DNA from 4 places in the Aureimonas sp. SA4125 genome. Region 4 is predicted to be linked to each of the others. Evidence: predicted binding sites of a transcription regulator. Region 4 holds the regulator's gene; each other region holds the start of a gene.
What was found. The regulator PhoB, encoded in region 4, activates phosphate uptake and scavenging genes when phosphate is short. The targets are predictions, from matches to a motif close to TGTCATNNANCTGTCAT.
Positions count from the first base shown of each region.

Region 1 (3,775 bases), 790 kb from region 4:
GCCGGAGAGGTATTCGGCGAGCATGACGATGACGATGATGAGGATCAGCACGGCGCCAGCGCTGTCGTATTCGTAGCGGTCGATGGACGTGTTCAGCGTCGCGCCGATGCCGCCGGCCCCGACGATGCCGATGACGGCCGATTCCCGGAAGTTGATGTCGAAGCGGTAGAGCGACAGCCCGATCAGGCGCGGCATGACCTGCGGCTGGACGGCATAGTTGACGAGTTGCAGCCAGGACGCGCCGGTCGCCTTCACCGCCTCTGCCTGGCCCTCGTCGATCTCCTCGATATCCTCGGCGAGGAGCTTGGAGATGAAACCGATGGTGGCGAAGGAGAGCGTCAGGAAGCCGGCGAAGGGACCGAAGCCGAACATCGCCACGAAGAGGATCGCGACGATGATCTCCTGGAAGGCGCGGGAGGCCGCGATGATCGCGCGGCAGACGATGTAGACGGGCGGCGGGGCGAGGTTGCGGGCCGCGCCGATGCCGATGGGAACGGAGATCAGGATGCCGACCACGGTGGCGCAGACCGTCATCGTCAGGCTCTCCTGAAGACCGATCAGGATATCGCGCGAGCGGGTGAGGAAGTCGGGCGTCAGGAAGCCGAGGACGAAAAGCCAGCCGCGGTCGAGGCCCTCATAGGCGCGCTGCCAGTTCACGTCGACGGTCGAGATCGCCGCGATGACGTAGACGAGAAGGCCGCCATAGACGAGGCGGCGCGTGGTGCTGTTCTTGATGAACAGCGGCGGCCGCTTCCACCGCGTCGGAAATTCCGTGGCGGGGACGGTCATACGAGTGCCGCGACGCGCTCGCCGAGGCGCTTGGCCTCGGTGGCCGCCTCGCGCTCCTCGACCTCGTCGTCGGAGGCCTGCTTGTGCATCGCCGCCCAGTCCTCCTCGCCGTAGATGCGGGTCAGGGCGGCGGTGTCGAGTTCCTCGGGCGTGCCGTCGAAGACGACCTCGCCGGCGCGCAGCCCGATGATGCGCTGGACGAAGGCCTGCGCCAGGAGGACGTCGTGAATGTTGATGATGGCGGGAAGATCGCGCTCGCGGCAGATCTCGACGATGAGGCGCATGATCTGACGCGAGGTCTTGGGATCGAGCGAGGCGGTCGGCTCGTCGACGAGGAGAAGCTCGGGGTCCTGCTCGAGCGCGCGGGCGATGCCGACGCGCTGGCGCTGGCCGCCGGAGAGCGCATCGGCACGCTTGTCGGCGTGCTCCGTCAGCCCGACACGCCCGAGCAGCCTGAAGGCCTTGGCGACGTCGTCGGCGGGATAGCGGCGAAAGAAGCTCTGCCAGAAGGGGACATAGCCGAGGCGTCCGGACAGGACGTTCTCCATCACCGTCAGGCGCTCCACCAGCGCATATTCCTGGAAGATCATGCCGATGCGGCGGCGTGCCTTGCGCAGCTCGCCGCGGGAGAGCCCGGTGACGTCGAGAGCGCCGAGATGAATGCTACCCTCGCTCGGCTCGATCAGGCGATTGATGCAGCGGATGAGACTCGACTTGCCGGCGCCGGACGGGCCGATGAGGCCGACGACTTGCCCCGGCGGGACCTCGAAGGTGACGCCCTTCAGGGCCTTGTCCCCGGTCTTGTAGGTCTTGGTCAGTCCGGTGATCCGCAGCATGCGCCCCAACTCCTCATTCAACGCGAAGGGCGCCGCGCGACATGCGCGGCGCCCCGATAGATCAGGTTAGGAAGTTTACTGGCACTCGTACGAGACGCCCGTGGCTTCGTCGATCTGGCGGATGACGGCCCAGTTTTCCTTGAAGCTGATCGGGATGAAGGTTTCCTGCGGCGGCTCGGAGGTCTGGAACTCGGCAAGAAGCTTCGACCCCGTCCAGTCGAACGACATGAACGCGTCCTGGATCTTGGCCTGAAGGTCAGGCGTCAGGTTGTACGCGACGCCGTAGCCCGTCGTCGGAAAAGTCTGCGACTTGTAGATCGAGACGACCTGATCGGCCTTGATCACGTCGCGCGCCACCATGCGTTTCATGACCGAGTTCGCGATCGCCGCCGCGGGATAGTCCTTGTTGGCGACGCCGAGGATGGAATTGTCGTGCTTGCCCGAGAAGACCGGCTCGAAGTCGGTGTTGGCGGCGAGGTTGTATTCGGCCTTCAGCAGGGCCGACGGCGCCTTGAAGCCCGAATTCGACGTCTCGGCAGTAAAAGCGAGCTGCTTGCCCTTGATGTCCTCGACCTTTTCCACGCCGGAGCCGGGATAGGTGATGATCTCCATCTCGTAGCCGAAGGCACCGTCCTTGGCGGCCATCATGGCGAAGGGACGGAAGCCCGCGCAGGCGACGGCGATCGGGTTGGAGCCGGTGTTGAAGCCCGCGACATGCAAGCGCCCGGCGCGCATCGCCTCGATCTGGGCAGCGTTCGACTGGACGGGGAAGAACTGGACGGACTTGCCCGTCTTCTCTTCCATGTGCTTGAGGAAGTCGGCCCAGACGTCGGCGTAGACGGCCGGATCCTCGACCGGCGTGTAGGCGAAGATTAGCGTGTCCGGATCCATGAGCTGCGCGGCGTCGGTCGGAACGTCCGCGACCATGTCGCCGTCCGCATCGGTGTAGCGCGCGTCGAGCTTGAACTCGGCGTGGGCGACGGCGGCACCCGACATCAGCATGGCGACGGAGAGGCCAGCGGCACGGGCGACGGCGGCAATTCGTGATCTCATCGGAAACACCCTCATTTCGAGAAATATCGATGAATCCGGCACTAGCCATTTTGCACGACAACCGTGTGACAACCGCCGGCCCTCAGTGCGCCGGCTTCTGGACGAAAGGCATATGTCGACGCCGGCTCCGCGTCGCATCACGGCCAGACCGACTGCATGCCTTCTCCCGGCGCTGTCATCTTGCGGTCTCCGAGTTCGTGCTAGCTGGTGAATCGGCGTGGGCTTTTGCCGGACCGCGCCGGGGCATGGCACCGCGATCGCATCATGCAGCTTCGGTCCTTCGGCGAGACCTCGTTGGCAGCTCGACCATGACAGAATTTCTGCTGATGCTATCGGCCCTTTCCCACGAGACGAGGCTGGAAACCTTCCGCCTTCTCGTGACCGAGATGCCGCTCGGACTGCCGGCGGGAGAGATCGCGCGACGTCTGGGAACCGTCTCGACGACGATGTCGACGCATCTGGGCATTCTCGAGCGCGCCAGGCTCATCGCCTCTCGGCGCACCGGGCGATCCATCATCTACACCGCAAGCCTCGGGACGATGCAGGAGCTGATCGTTTACCTCCTGAAGGACTGCTGCAAAGGCGATCCGACCTCCTGCGCGACCGTGACCGCCATGCTCGCCACGGCAACCGCTCCGGGAGAAGCCGAGACGGCGCCGATCCAAAACTAGGGGCGGTGCATGCGTCGCCGGCCTGTGCCAGCCGAGGATCGACGCGGAAAGGCTTTTGGCGACAGGCCGCTCGCGACAGGCGTGGTGCTCTCGCGGACATCTGGATCGTCCTTTTCCTGTCCGGCTGAGGTTCGGTCGTGCCAGACCAGCAGTCGCTGCTCGATCAGATTCCGATCGTGGACCGTATCACTTTGGCCGCAATCGTTTTCGTGCGCTGGCACTTTGGGAGTTTCCGCGTTCGCCGACCGATAGGCCCGGCACGAAACGACTTTCATGAAACTGTCGCGAAAAGACGATAGCCGGGCCGTCTAACAAGGGGGACCAGGACATGAAGAAATGGATGGTGGCACTTGCCGCGGCATCGGCAATCGGAGGCATGACGGCCTCTCAGGCGGTGGCGCAAACCGGCGAACTGGTCCTCTACTG
Region 1 is NZ_AP025032.1:2,004,018-2,007,792, forward strand. It holds gene phnE (phosphonate ABC transporter, permease protein PhnE) at 1-789, opposite strand, end outside; gene phnC (phosphonate ABC transporter ATP-binding protein) at 786-1,625, opposite strand; gene phnD (phosphate/phosphite/phosphonate ABC transporter substrate-binding protein) at 1,701-2,678, opposite strand; gene Sa4125_RS09325 (metalloregulator ArsR/SmtB family transcription factor) at 2,987-3,349, shown strand; gene Sa4125_RS09330 (ABC transporter substrate-binding protein) at 3,678-3,775, shown strand, end outside.
Region 1: phnD (phosphate/phosphite/phosphonate ABC transporter substrate-binding protein) is a predicted target of PhoB. The motif match lies at 2,733-2,749, and genes of this name have one in related genera.

Region 2 (3,775 bases), 2.0 Mb from region 4:
CGGCGGCCTCCTCGAGCCAGAGCGGCGGCGCAGGCAGAAGCCCACGCCGCCGGTTTGCGCTTACTTGGCCTTGAGGAAATCGGCGACGTCGAGAAGGACGAACTCGTTGTCGTCGGTCTTGTCCAGTTCGCGGCCGGCCGAGAAGGGGAAATTGTTGTCGTTGCCGACGATGATATAGGTCTCGTCGACGCGGTCGACATTCTCGATCGTCACGAAGGGCATGTCGTATGTCCCGTCCCTGCCGCCCTGCTTGGCGAGACCGTTCGGGTCCTTGATGGCAAGGAGATCGATGTAGCCGACCTTGCGCGCCGCCTTGCCGGCGTTCTCATCGGTCATCTCGATCTTGTAGACCCGCTTCAGCTTGGCCGGGGTGGCGAAACAGTCTGCCGCGGGCTCACTCTTGCAGGCTTCGGTGGCACGGCCGGCGCCGTTGTCGCGCTCGATGACGAGGCCTTCCGTCTCGCTGATCATGTTGAAGTCGCCGATCGCCTCGCCGCCCTCGGCCAGCGGATAGAGCCAGGAGCGGCCGGTCCAGTCGTCCTTGGCGGTGTCGAACTCGATGATGCCGAGACCAATGCGGCCATCCTCGGTGGTCGCGACCTTGCCGTCGGTGTAGAGCGGACCTTCGAGCAGCGCGTAGAGGCGCGTGCCGTCCGGCGAGAGCGCAAGGCCCTCGTAGCCGCCCGTGCGCTTCAGGTTGAAGCTCGGCAACGGCTTGGTGGGGTTGTCCGGCAGCTTCAGTGTCAGGTTGTCCGGCGATATGACTTTCGTCTCGCCGATGCGCGTCGCATGGGTCGACTGCAGACGGCCCTGAAGGTCGAACTTCAGGAGATAGGGGCCGAATTCCTCGCCGACCCAGAATCCGTCCGCGACCGGCTGGATGGATTCGAGGTCGAAGTCGGCGCCGGTGAGATAACGCGTGTCGGTGCCTTCGAGGGTGATCGGGAACGGCGCCTTCATGTCGGGGTCGCTGAGAAAGATCGTTTCCGTCCGATCGACGGTGCCTGTCGCCCAGTCGATGGCGAGATGATGCAGCATCAGCATCGCGTCGCTCGATGTCGCGCGGGAACCGAAACCGTTGTCGGAGAGGCTCCAGAAGGTGCCGTCCGGCATTTTGCGAATGCCCGAAAAGCCCTGGACGGACTGGCCGTCGATCGGCAGGCCGGCATTTGTCGGGCGCTTGCCGTCCATTCCGGGGACCTTGCCGAGCTCGGTGGTGCGCAGGCGGTCGGCCGTCGTGAACTTGCCGGCCTGCTTCAGGAACGTTGGCGCATCGGCCGGGGCGGCGACGACGGTCGCGGCCGGAAGGACGGCCTGACCGGCCAGCGTCGCGTCGAACACCTGGCCTTCGACGGACTGCGCTGTGGCGCCGGACATGCCCAGAAGCAGAAGGGCGATGCTGGGCGCGAGAATCTTTGTCATGGGTCTCTGTCTCCTGTGATGGGTGGGCGGAAGACAGCGGTTTTGGGTGACAGGCCGTTGACGCAGGCGTGAACAAGGCATGACATTCCGGCAATCCCGGTTGCCGTGAGCCGGCGACGAACGCGGCCATCCTTTTCCCAACCGACGCAGAATGCGGGGCAAACGCACGAGATTTTTCCGGGGCTTCTCGCCACCTGCAAGCTTCCGATGTCAAAGGCTGCTGCCCGGCGGCCCTATTTCGCCGGCGCCATCGTCTTCATCGCCTCGGCCATCCCCTCACAGGGATCGGCAAGATCGGCGCGCGGGGTGAACAGCACGAAGTCGTAGGGCGCCGGCGTGGCGGCGGAAATGCCGTAATCGGCGAGCGCGGTCTTGCCGTCAGAGACCTCCATCATCCCGATCGAGACGATCGTGGCATCCGGCTTGCGGGCGCGAAGGAGCGCCGGCACGGCATAGTCGGTGCGAACGTGCCCGGCGCCCGCGATGAGGAGGCCATGGCGGTGCCCCGAGGCTTCGATCAAAGCCTTCGCCAACGCCCCGTCGCGCGCCCGCTGCACCATCAGCATCGGCGCAAGCGCCTCGTCCGGCAGAAGCCCGCAATGCGAGGCCTTCAGTTCAGCCGTCAACGTCTCCTCGGTGCCGCCCGGCATCGGCCCGTCGAGCCCGAGCCGCCCGACCTCCCCAGCCGGCAGGGATTTCACGCCCTCGCGACCGATCCGCCTTATGGTTTCGCGGCCGAGATCGCCGGCATGAAGGGGAAGCCTGTGCGCCATCGCAGCGGCAACGACCGGGCGGTACATGGCAAAATCCGGCCAGCCCCGCTCCGTCCACTTCACCGCCGCGCCAAAGCCCTCCGCCGTCGCGCCGGGTCTGGCGAGAAAGGTGTCGAGTGCAGGAGCCTCGTCGGCGGAGATCATCTCGAACACCACGGCCGGGCGCCGGCCGGCCGCCACCCACGCCTCGACGATCCCTGCCTGGATGGCATGATGGTCGGGATTGGTGTGGATCTCGCCGGCAAGAACGAAGTCGGCGCCGCCCAGCGCCGCGGTCAAGGCTGCCGCATCGCTGCGCCTGCCGTCGCCGCTCCAGAGGGAGCCGACGAGCGGATTGTCCTGGAAATGCGCCGAGAGCCATTCCGACGGCATCTCGAAGGCAGCGGCAGGAGCGCTCAGCACCAAGGTGAGCGACAGAGCTTGTACCAGCCGGCGGAGAGACTTCATCGGCCACTTTCATGCAAAGCTGCGGTGGATGCGGCGGCAGCCCGCCGCCATCGCCTTTTCCGGTCGCGACGCGTTAGATATAGACATTCCTCGGCGGCGAACGAGACGCGAAGTCACACGCGGCCATTGCTCCGGCCCGGGGGTCGTTTATGGATAGCACGACATCCGGCGGAAGCTGGAACCGATCATCTCCGTCGCTGCCGGCCGCCGGCGCGCGAACGACCGCAGGAAAGACACGCATGACCCTCACCCTCGCCCATGCCCGCATCATCATCAAGGCCGCTTTCGACAAGGGCGTGGAGATGGGCCTGAAGCCGCTGACGATCGCCGTCCTCGATGCTGGCGGCTCGCTGATCGCGCTGGAGCGGATGGACGGCGCGAGCCCGATGCGGCCCGATATCGCCGTCGGCAAGGCCAATGGCGCGGTGCAACTCGGCATGGGCTCGCGCGCCCTGCAGACTCGCGCCGAGACCCAGCCCTTCTTCATCCAGGCGATGAACGCGCTCGCCGGCGGATCGCTGGTGCCGGTGCCGGGCGGCGTTCTGGTGCGGGGCAAGGACGGCCGCGTTCTCGGCGCCGTCGGCATCACCGGCGACACGTCGGACAATGACGAGGCCTGCGCCGTCGCCGGCATCGAGACCGCCGGCCTCACCGCCGACCACGGGTAGGCCGACCGCAACGCATCAGAGCCGACCGGCCGGGACGGGATTTCCCCCCCGGCCGGCAAACTGGCAAAAGCAATCCTCGACAGGCCCCCTCCCCGCGCCGACATTGCGGACCTGGGCGAGGATGAACCCCTTGCCTGTCTGAACCCCCTGCCTGTCTGACGAGAGAGACAGCCCGCACAGGAGCGAGATGAGCAACGACCGCCGCCCTGCCGAAATGCGCCTCGTTTCCGCCGACGCAGCGCAGACGCGCGCCGCGCGCCGGATCGAGCCGCTGGCGACGCTGCCGGTGTTCTTCGATCTGGCCGGCAAGCGCGTCGCCATGGCCGGCGGCGGCGCGGGCGCGGCGTGGAAGGCCGAGCTTCTGGCAGCGGCCGGCGCTGCGGTCGTGCTCGACGTGCCCCTGGACGAGATCGGCGAGGAGATGGCGGCGCTGATCGCCGCCGGTCCCGTGGCGGGTTCGATCAC
Region 2 is NZ_AP025032.1:4,135,983-4,139,757, forward strand. It holds gene Sa4125_RS19620 (esterase-like activity of phytase family protein) at 61-1,422, opposite strand; gene Sa4125_RS19625 (ChaN family lipoprotein) at 1,656-2,642, opposite strand; gene Sa4125_RS19630 (heme-binding protein) at 2,882-3,310, shown strand; gene cysG (siroheme synthase CysG) at 3,525-3,775, shown strand, end outside.
Region 2: Sa4125_RS19620 (esterase-like activity of phytase family protein) is a predicted target of PhoB. The motif match lies at 1,469-1,485, and genes of this name have one in related genera.

Region 3 (3,775 bases), 380 kb from region 4:
TTCCAGCTCGACCTGATCATCGGCGAGGGGCCGGCGGCGCGCTCGGTGAAGATCGACCTCGCCAAGTTCACGCTCGTCGCCGCCACCACCCGCGTCGGCCTTTTGACGACGCCGCTGCGCGATCGGTTCGGCATTCCGGTCCGGCTGAATTTCTACACCGTCGAGGAACTGGAGCTGATCGTCCGGCGCGGCGCGCGCATCATGGGCCTGCCGCTGTCGGAGGACGGCGGCCGCGAGATCGCCCGCAGATCCCGGGGGACCCCACGCATCGCCGGACGGCTTCTGCGGCGGGTGCGCGACTTTGCCGATGTCGCTTCCGTCACGCTCGTCGACCGTAAAATTGCCGACGAGGCGCTGACGCGGCTCGAGGTCGACAGCCTCGGCCTCGACCAGCTCGACCGGCGCTATCTCGACCTGATCTCCCTGAACTTCGGCGGTGGGCCGGTCGGCATCGAGACCATCGCGGCGGCCCTTTCGGAGCCGCGCGACGCGATCGAGGACATCGTCGAGCCCTATCTCCTGCAGCAGGGTTTTCTGCAGCGCACGCCGCGCGGCCGGGTGCTGACCGCCCGCGCCTTCCGCCATATCGGCCTGGCCGTGCCTCAGGGCTGGCAGGGGGCGCAGGCGACCCTGTTCGAGGATGCGCCGGACGTCGACTGACAGGCGGGGCGAGCGGGACACCGACGCAAGACGCCCGACCTTTCGGCCGGGCGCTGATGATGGTGGCGACGGAGGCTGAGGGGCTTGAGAAATCCGGCTACTCGACCTTGCCGATGGCGAAGAACATGGTCTCGCCCGAGGAGTCGTCGACGCCGTCATTGTCGGTGACGACATAGCCCGTGCCGTCCTTGTCGATGGCAAAGCCCTCGACCTTGTCGACGACGTAGCCGCCGTTCTTCTTGAGGTCCGGCATGAGGTCGCGCACCTCTTCCTTCTTCACGGTCGGCAGGTCGCCGCCGAGCTTGGCCGGCTGCAGCTCGGAAACCGCGACGCGGTAGAGCTTCTTCAGCTTCGCCGCCGCGCCGATGAGGTTGTCGCGCTCGACGAGGATGATGTTGTCACCCTGTACGGTGATCTCGGACAGGCCGACCCAGCCGCTTTCGGTCTGCTCCAGGGGATAGCGAACGGCGCCCCATTCCTTGGCCTTGATGTCGTAGGAGAGGAGCTTGGCCGTCCCCTTCGGGTCGTCCTTCCATTCGCGCTGCATGGCGACCCAGAGCACGTCGCCGATCTTGGCGATGCCTTCCGCGCCGAAACGCGTCTCGCCGGCCAGAAGCTCGGCCGGGAAGGCGATCTCTTCCTTGATCTCGCCCTTGGCGTTCACACGGTAGAGCGCATGCGGCGTCAGCTTGGCGGCGTCGCCCTCCGATGCCAGCCAGAAACCGCCGTCGCCATCGGGCGTGATGCCCTCGATGTCGAGCTTCTGCGCCGCGGTACCGTCGCGGGTGACGGGAAGCGCCTTGGTGATCTCGGCCGGCCGCTTCGTCGCGTCGATGGTGAAGATCGCCGGCTGCGAGCGATAGAAGCTGTCGCTGACGGCGTAGAGCGTGCCGGCCGTCTCGGGGTCGGCGGCAAGGCCGGAAAGGGCGCCCCAGCCGATCGGCTGGCCATCGACTTCGGTCGAGACGATCTGCGGATAGGCCGCCGGCCCTTCCGACCTCTCGTAGATCATGACATGCGAGCGCGCGCCGCCGTCCTCGCCAAGGTCCGCCTCGTTGGCGCTGACGAAGAGGTTGCGCGAGGGGATCGCGATCCCGCCTTCCGGCGAGACGCCCGACGGCAGCAGTTGCAGGAGTTCGGGCTCGGCGCCGGTATCCTTGTAGACGGCGACCAGCGAAGCTCGCTCGGCGAGGACGAAGATCAGCGTATCCTCGCCGAACTTGCCGACTTCCAGGCCCTCCGGCTCGATGCCCTTGGCCCGCGAGCGCTTGTCCGGATAGTGGCCGGCCATGACGGCCGCCTTTTCGAGCGACGCGCCGCTCTCGTAGAGCACGGTGCCATCCTTGTTCCAGATGGTGAAGGAGCGCGAGCCGCCCTCGTAGTCGCCTTCGTTCGCGGCGACGAAGCGGTTGTCGTCGAGCCACTTGGCGGCGTCGGGCTCGCGAAGCCGACCCTTCTGGCTGCCGGTGAAATCGAACTTGCCGTCGGAGACCGTGTCGATCTTGTCGAGGTCGACGGAGCCGGCGGAGAAGTGGCCGGTGACTTTCGCGGTGTTGCCGTCGATCACGACGAAGGCGTTGTTCTCCTGCAGCGACAGAACGATTTCGTTCCGGTCGTTGAAGGCAATGAATTCCGGCTCTGGATCGGTCGGCGCGACGTCGGAAAGTTTGGTGACGTCCACGCGCTTCAGGCTGCCGCAATCGGCGACGCCATCCTTCAGGTCGAAAATAACGACATCGCCGGCGGGCAGCTGCGGGATCGCGCCATCGTTGAGATCCTCGTCACGCTCGTTCTCGATGGCGACGGCGACAAGCGTGCCCTCCTTCGAGGCGGCGACGGAATCGGGCTGGCCGCCGAGATCACAGGTGGCCTCCACGGTCTTCGTCGCGATGTCGACGATGGCGAGCTTCCCGGAAGGCTCCGTCTTGGACTGGGAAGTGTTGACGCCGACGAGCGCCTTTGTCCCGACGACCGTTACCGAGGTCGGCTCGCCGTCGAGCGAGAGGAAGCCACCGGCCTTGGGGGCTTTCGGGTCGGCGATGTCGACGAAACCGATGCCGCCGAGCGGGCTGTCGCTGTAGATGAGCGTCATGCCGTCCGGCGTCGCGGTGATGATCTCAGATGACGACGTCGACTTCTGGTCCTTGTCGGCCGGAATGTTCTCGGCGACCGCAAAGGAGGCCACGCGGTTGAACATCGGCGCGGCGGACGCGGCCAGCGCGGTCGATGCGAGCAGCAGGGCAGCGAGCGAGGCGGTCTTGGCGATCATCGGAGCTCTCGAAAAGGATTGGGGAGCCTTCCTAAACAGCTGACTGTTACACGGGGATGACAGCCCCGATCGCCGCATCCGCGGGCTCCAGACGATGACAACGCCGCTTCGATGCCTTACCGGAACGCCATGAACACCGAACTTTCCGGCTGGCTCACCGATGACGGCCACTGTCTCGACGTGCGGGTCTATTTCGAGGACACGGACTTCTCCGGTGTCGTCTATCACGCCCGCTATCTGCACTTCCTCGAGCGCGGTCGCACCGATTTCCTCCGCCTGAAGGGGATCGGGCATCGCGCCCTGGCGGAGGGTGCCTACGGCGAGCCGATGGCCTTCGCCGTGCGCCAGATGTCGATCGAGTTCCTGCGCCCGGCCCGGATCGACGACGTGCTTCGCGTCGAGACCCGCACCGAGCTTCTCGGCGGCGCCCGGATCATCCTCACCCAGCGCATCCTTCGCGGCGACGACGTCCTGATCGAGGCGAAGGTGAAGGTCGCCGTGATCTCGCCGGATGGTCGCCCGCGCCGGATGCCGGAAGCCGTCTCGGCGATCCTCGCCCGTCCCGCCGCCTCTCCCTGAATCGCCAGGTCCGCCACTCCCGCAACGGCAGTGCAGCATTCACGTCAACGATTGCTTAAGGTTAATGCTGTTTGAATGCAGGGGCCCGGGACTGCCGGTGACGCATGCCATTCTTTCGCTTGATTCAAATTGTGTAGAACGGTCGGGTCATCGGCAGCACAGAGCATTAAGAGCGCGAAGGCGGTTCGATCGCCCCGACGGGGATGATCGAGCATTTCCCTGTTGCGTGTGCGAACAGCCTGCCCGGCAACCGGGCTTTGAGATTTC
Region 3 is NZ_AP025032.1:834,343-838,117, forward strand. It holds gene ruvB (Holliday junction branch migration DNA helicase RuvB) at 1-660, shown strand, start outside; gene Sa4125_RS03830 (esterase-like activity of phytase family protein) at 758-2,929, opposite strand; gene ybgC (tol-pal system-associated acyl-CoA thioesterase) at 3,059-3,508, shown strand.
Region 3: Sa4125_RS03830 (esterase-like activity of phytase family protein) is a predicted target of PhoB. The motif match lies at 2,975-2,991, and genes of this name have one in related genera.

Region 4 (3,775 bases):
ATCGATCGGTTCGAGGAACTGCAGCAGCAGGACCGGGTGCGCTCGGTGCTCGACTGGGGCCTCATCAACAACGCCGACAGCCGCTTTCCGGAACTCGCCGGTCTGCGGGGCGGCCTCGTCGGCACCTTCTACCTCCTCATCGTCTGTCTCTGCGTCAGCGTTCCCATCGGCGTCGGAGCCGCCGTCTACCTCGAGGAATACGCCCCGAAGAACAAGTTCACCGATTTCATCGAGATCAACGTGAACAATCTGGCGGCCGTGCCCTCGATCGTGTTCGGTCTGCTCGGCCTTGCTTTGTTCCTCGGCTTCTTCGGCATGCCGCGATCGGCCCCGCTCGTCGGCGGTCTGGTTCTGGCGATCATGACGCTGCCGACCATCATCATCACCACCCGCAACGCGCTGAAGGCGGTTCCCCCGTCGATCCGCGAGGCGGCTCGCGGCATCGGCGCCTCGGAGATGCAGGTGATCGGCCATCACGTCCTGCCGCTCGCGCTGCCGGGCATCATGACCGGCGTCATCATCGGCCTGGCTCAGGCCCTCGGTGAAACCGCGCCGCTGCTGCTCATCGGCATGAACGCCTTCATCACTTCTGCGCCGGACTCGATGCTGGAGGCCTCGACCACCCTGCCGACCCAGATCTTCATCTGGTTCGACAGCCCGGAACGTGGTTTCGTCGCCCGGACGAGCGCTGCGATCTGCGTCCTTCTCGTCGTTCTCTCCTTCATGAACATCATCGCAATCATTCTTCGCCGCCGCTTCGAGCGGCGCTGGTAAACGGGCGGATCCAGTATGATGGAAAACTTTCAAGCGACGCTCAATAAGGGTCCTGCCGTGAATACGAACCGTCCCGTGAAGATGAAGGGCGAGAACGTCTCCGTCCATTACGGCGCCAAGCAAGCGCTGTTCGGTGTCAGCCTCGACGTCTTGGAAAACCAGGTCACGGCCCTGATCGGTCCGTCCGGTTGCGGCAAGTCGACCTTCCTGCGCTGCCTCAACCGCATGAACGATACGGTGTCGTCGGCCAAAGTGACCGGCAACATCACCCTCGACGGCGACGACATCTACGATCCCTCGATCGACGTGGTCGAACTGCGGGCCCGCGTCGGCATGGTGTTCCAGAAACCCAATCCCTTCCCGAAGTCGATCTTCGAGAACGTCTCCTACGGCCCGCGCATCCACGGCCTGGCGAAGTCCAAGGCGGACCTCGAGGAGATCGTCATCACCAGCCTGCGCCGCGCCGGCCTCTATGAGGAGGTCAAGGATCGGCTCGACGAGGCGGGCACCGGCCTTTCCGGCGGCCAGCAGCAGCGTCTCTGCATCGCCCGCGCAATCGCCGTCTCGCCCGAGGTGATCCTGATGGACGAGCCCTGCTCGGCGCTCGACCCGATCGCCACCGCCAAGGTCGAGGAACTGATCGACGAGTTGAAGCAGAACTACACCATCGTCATCGTCACCCACTCGATGCAGCAGGCGGCGCGCGTCAGCCAGGTGACGGCGATGTTCCATCTGGGCAACATCGCCGAGGTCGGGCCGACCGAGAAGATGTTCCAGAACCCCGACGACAAGCGCACCCAGGACTACATCACCGGCCGCTTCGGCTGAGCCGGCCAGGCACCAGCGCACCCACGAACAACAGACGGGACGGGCGGGCGGTCGCGAGGCCGCGGCTTTGACCGAGAGAACCGGGAGACCACACATGGACGAACATATCGTCTCATCCTACGACGACGAACTGAAGTTCATCGTGCGCCGGATCTCCGAAATGGGAGGCCAGGCCGAGCGCATGGTCGAGCGTTCCGTTGCGGCGCTGATCAACAGCGACTGGGGCCTGGCGCAGTCGGTCGTGGCCGATGACATGCTCCTCGACGCTGCCCAGCGCGAACTCGACGAGCGCGCCATCATGACCATCGCCAAGCGCCAGCCGATGGCGCAGGACCTGCGCGAGATCGTCGGGGCCATCCGCATCTCCAGCGATCTCGAGCGCATCGGCGATCTCGGCAAGAACATCGCCAAGCGAGTCATCGCCGTGCACGAGCACCAGCAGCCGATCAAGCTGGTGCGCGGCATCGAGCATCTGTCGGAACTGGCGATCGAACAGCTGAAGGAAGTGCTCGACGCCTACGCGTCGCGCGATCACCTGCGCGCCCAGACGATCCGCGATGCCGACGAGGACATCGACGCGATGTACACCTCGATCTTCCGCGAACTCCTGACCTATATGATGGAGGATCCGCGCAACATCACCGCCTGCACGCATCTCCTGTTCAGCGCCAAGAACATCGAGCGGATCGGCGATCACGCCACCAACATTGCCGAGACGATCTTCTACATCAAGACCGGCCAGCAGATGGAAGCCGACCGCCCGAAGAACGACACGACGGCGTCGATGACCATCGAACTGCCCGGCAGCGCGCCGGCGCCGGGCGGCGCAGGGGAATAATGGCATGAATGCGCGGATCGCCGTTGTCGAGGACGAGGAGGCGCTCTCCGTCCTCCTGCGCTACAATCTCGAGGCGGAAGGCTACATCGTCGACACCATCGCGCGCGGCGACGAGGCCGACATCCGCCTGAAGGAGATCGTCCCCGACCTCCTGATCCTCGACTGGATGCTGCCGGGCCTTTCCGGCGTCGAGCTCTGCCGGCGGCTGCGCACGCGGCCGGAGACCGAGCGCCTGCCGATCATCATGCTGACCGCGCGCGGCGAGGAATCCGAGCGGGTGAGGGGCCTGTCGGTCGGTGCTGACGACTATGTCGTGAAGCCCTTCTCGACACCGGAACTGATGGCACGGGTGCGCGCCATGCTGCGGCGCGTGCGGCCGGAGAAGATCTCGACCCTCCTGAATGCCGGCGACATCGATCTCGACCGCGAAACCCACCGCGTCCGCCGTCTCGGTCGCGAGGTGAAGCTCGGACCGACGGAATTCAAGCTGCTGGAATTCTTCATGCAGTCGCCCGGGCGCGTCTTCTCGCGCGAGCAATTGCTCGACGGCGTCTGGGGCCGCGACATCTATGTCGACGAGCGCACCGTCGACGTCCATGTCGGGCGCCTGCGCAAGGCGATCAACCGCGGCCGCCAGCGCGACCCGATCCGCACCGTCCGTGGCGCCGGCTACGCCCTCGACGAGAACTTTTCCGCCAGCGCGAAGGCGGTACGGCCGGGCATGCCAGCGGTGGCAGGGGCGCGCGACAGCGCGGCGGAGTAGCGCTCTCGCCTGCAAGGCGGCCGTCCGGACGCCCTCGCAATTGCCTGGAAACGGCGCATACTGCGGGCTGGCCCCGGAGACTCCCATGGCAGAGAGCAAATGGGAGATTGGTCTTGGATCCGTCAATCTGGCGGCATCCGCGCTCATCGCGACATTCACCATTTTTGCGTTCACAGGTCAGAACGAGCTGTTCACCGAGCAGGGCAAGCAGAGCGATCAGCTCGGCACCCTGATCGCGGAGACGGCATCGCTCAACCGGAAGGTCGACACCGTCGTCGATCGTGCCGCGCAGATCGAGCGGAAGATCGAGATCTCCCAGCTCAGTCCGAGCGTCATGATGGCGAAGGCGGGTTTTCCGGTGACGTCGGACGTGCAGCTTGTCTGGCTCGGAGACGAGATTGTCGCGTTCCCGCGCTCTCCGGAAGCCGAGCAGATCCTGAAAGACAAGAAATACCTGCCGCTGCAGGTGGATCCGACGATAGCCGGCTATGTTCTCGACCAGCGCGCCGCCAGCATCGTGAAGCAGGTGCTCGACGGCATGAACGTCGACGGAACGCCGAGTCCCTGGCGCC
Region 4 is NZ_AP025032.1:1,210,856-1,214,630, forward strand. It holds gene pstA (phosphate ABC transporter permease PstA) at 1-774, shown strand, start outside; gene pstB (phosphate ABC transporter ATP-binding protein PstB) at 793-1,602, shown strand; gene phoU (phosphate signaling complex protein PhoU) at 1,697-2,440, shown strand; gene phoB (phosphate regulon transcriptional regulator PhoB) at 2,445-3,203, shown strand; gene Sa4125_RS05545 (hypothetical protein) at 3,289-3,775, shown strand, end outside.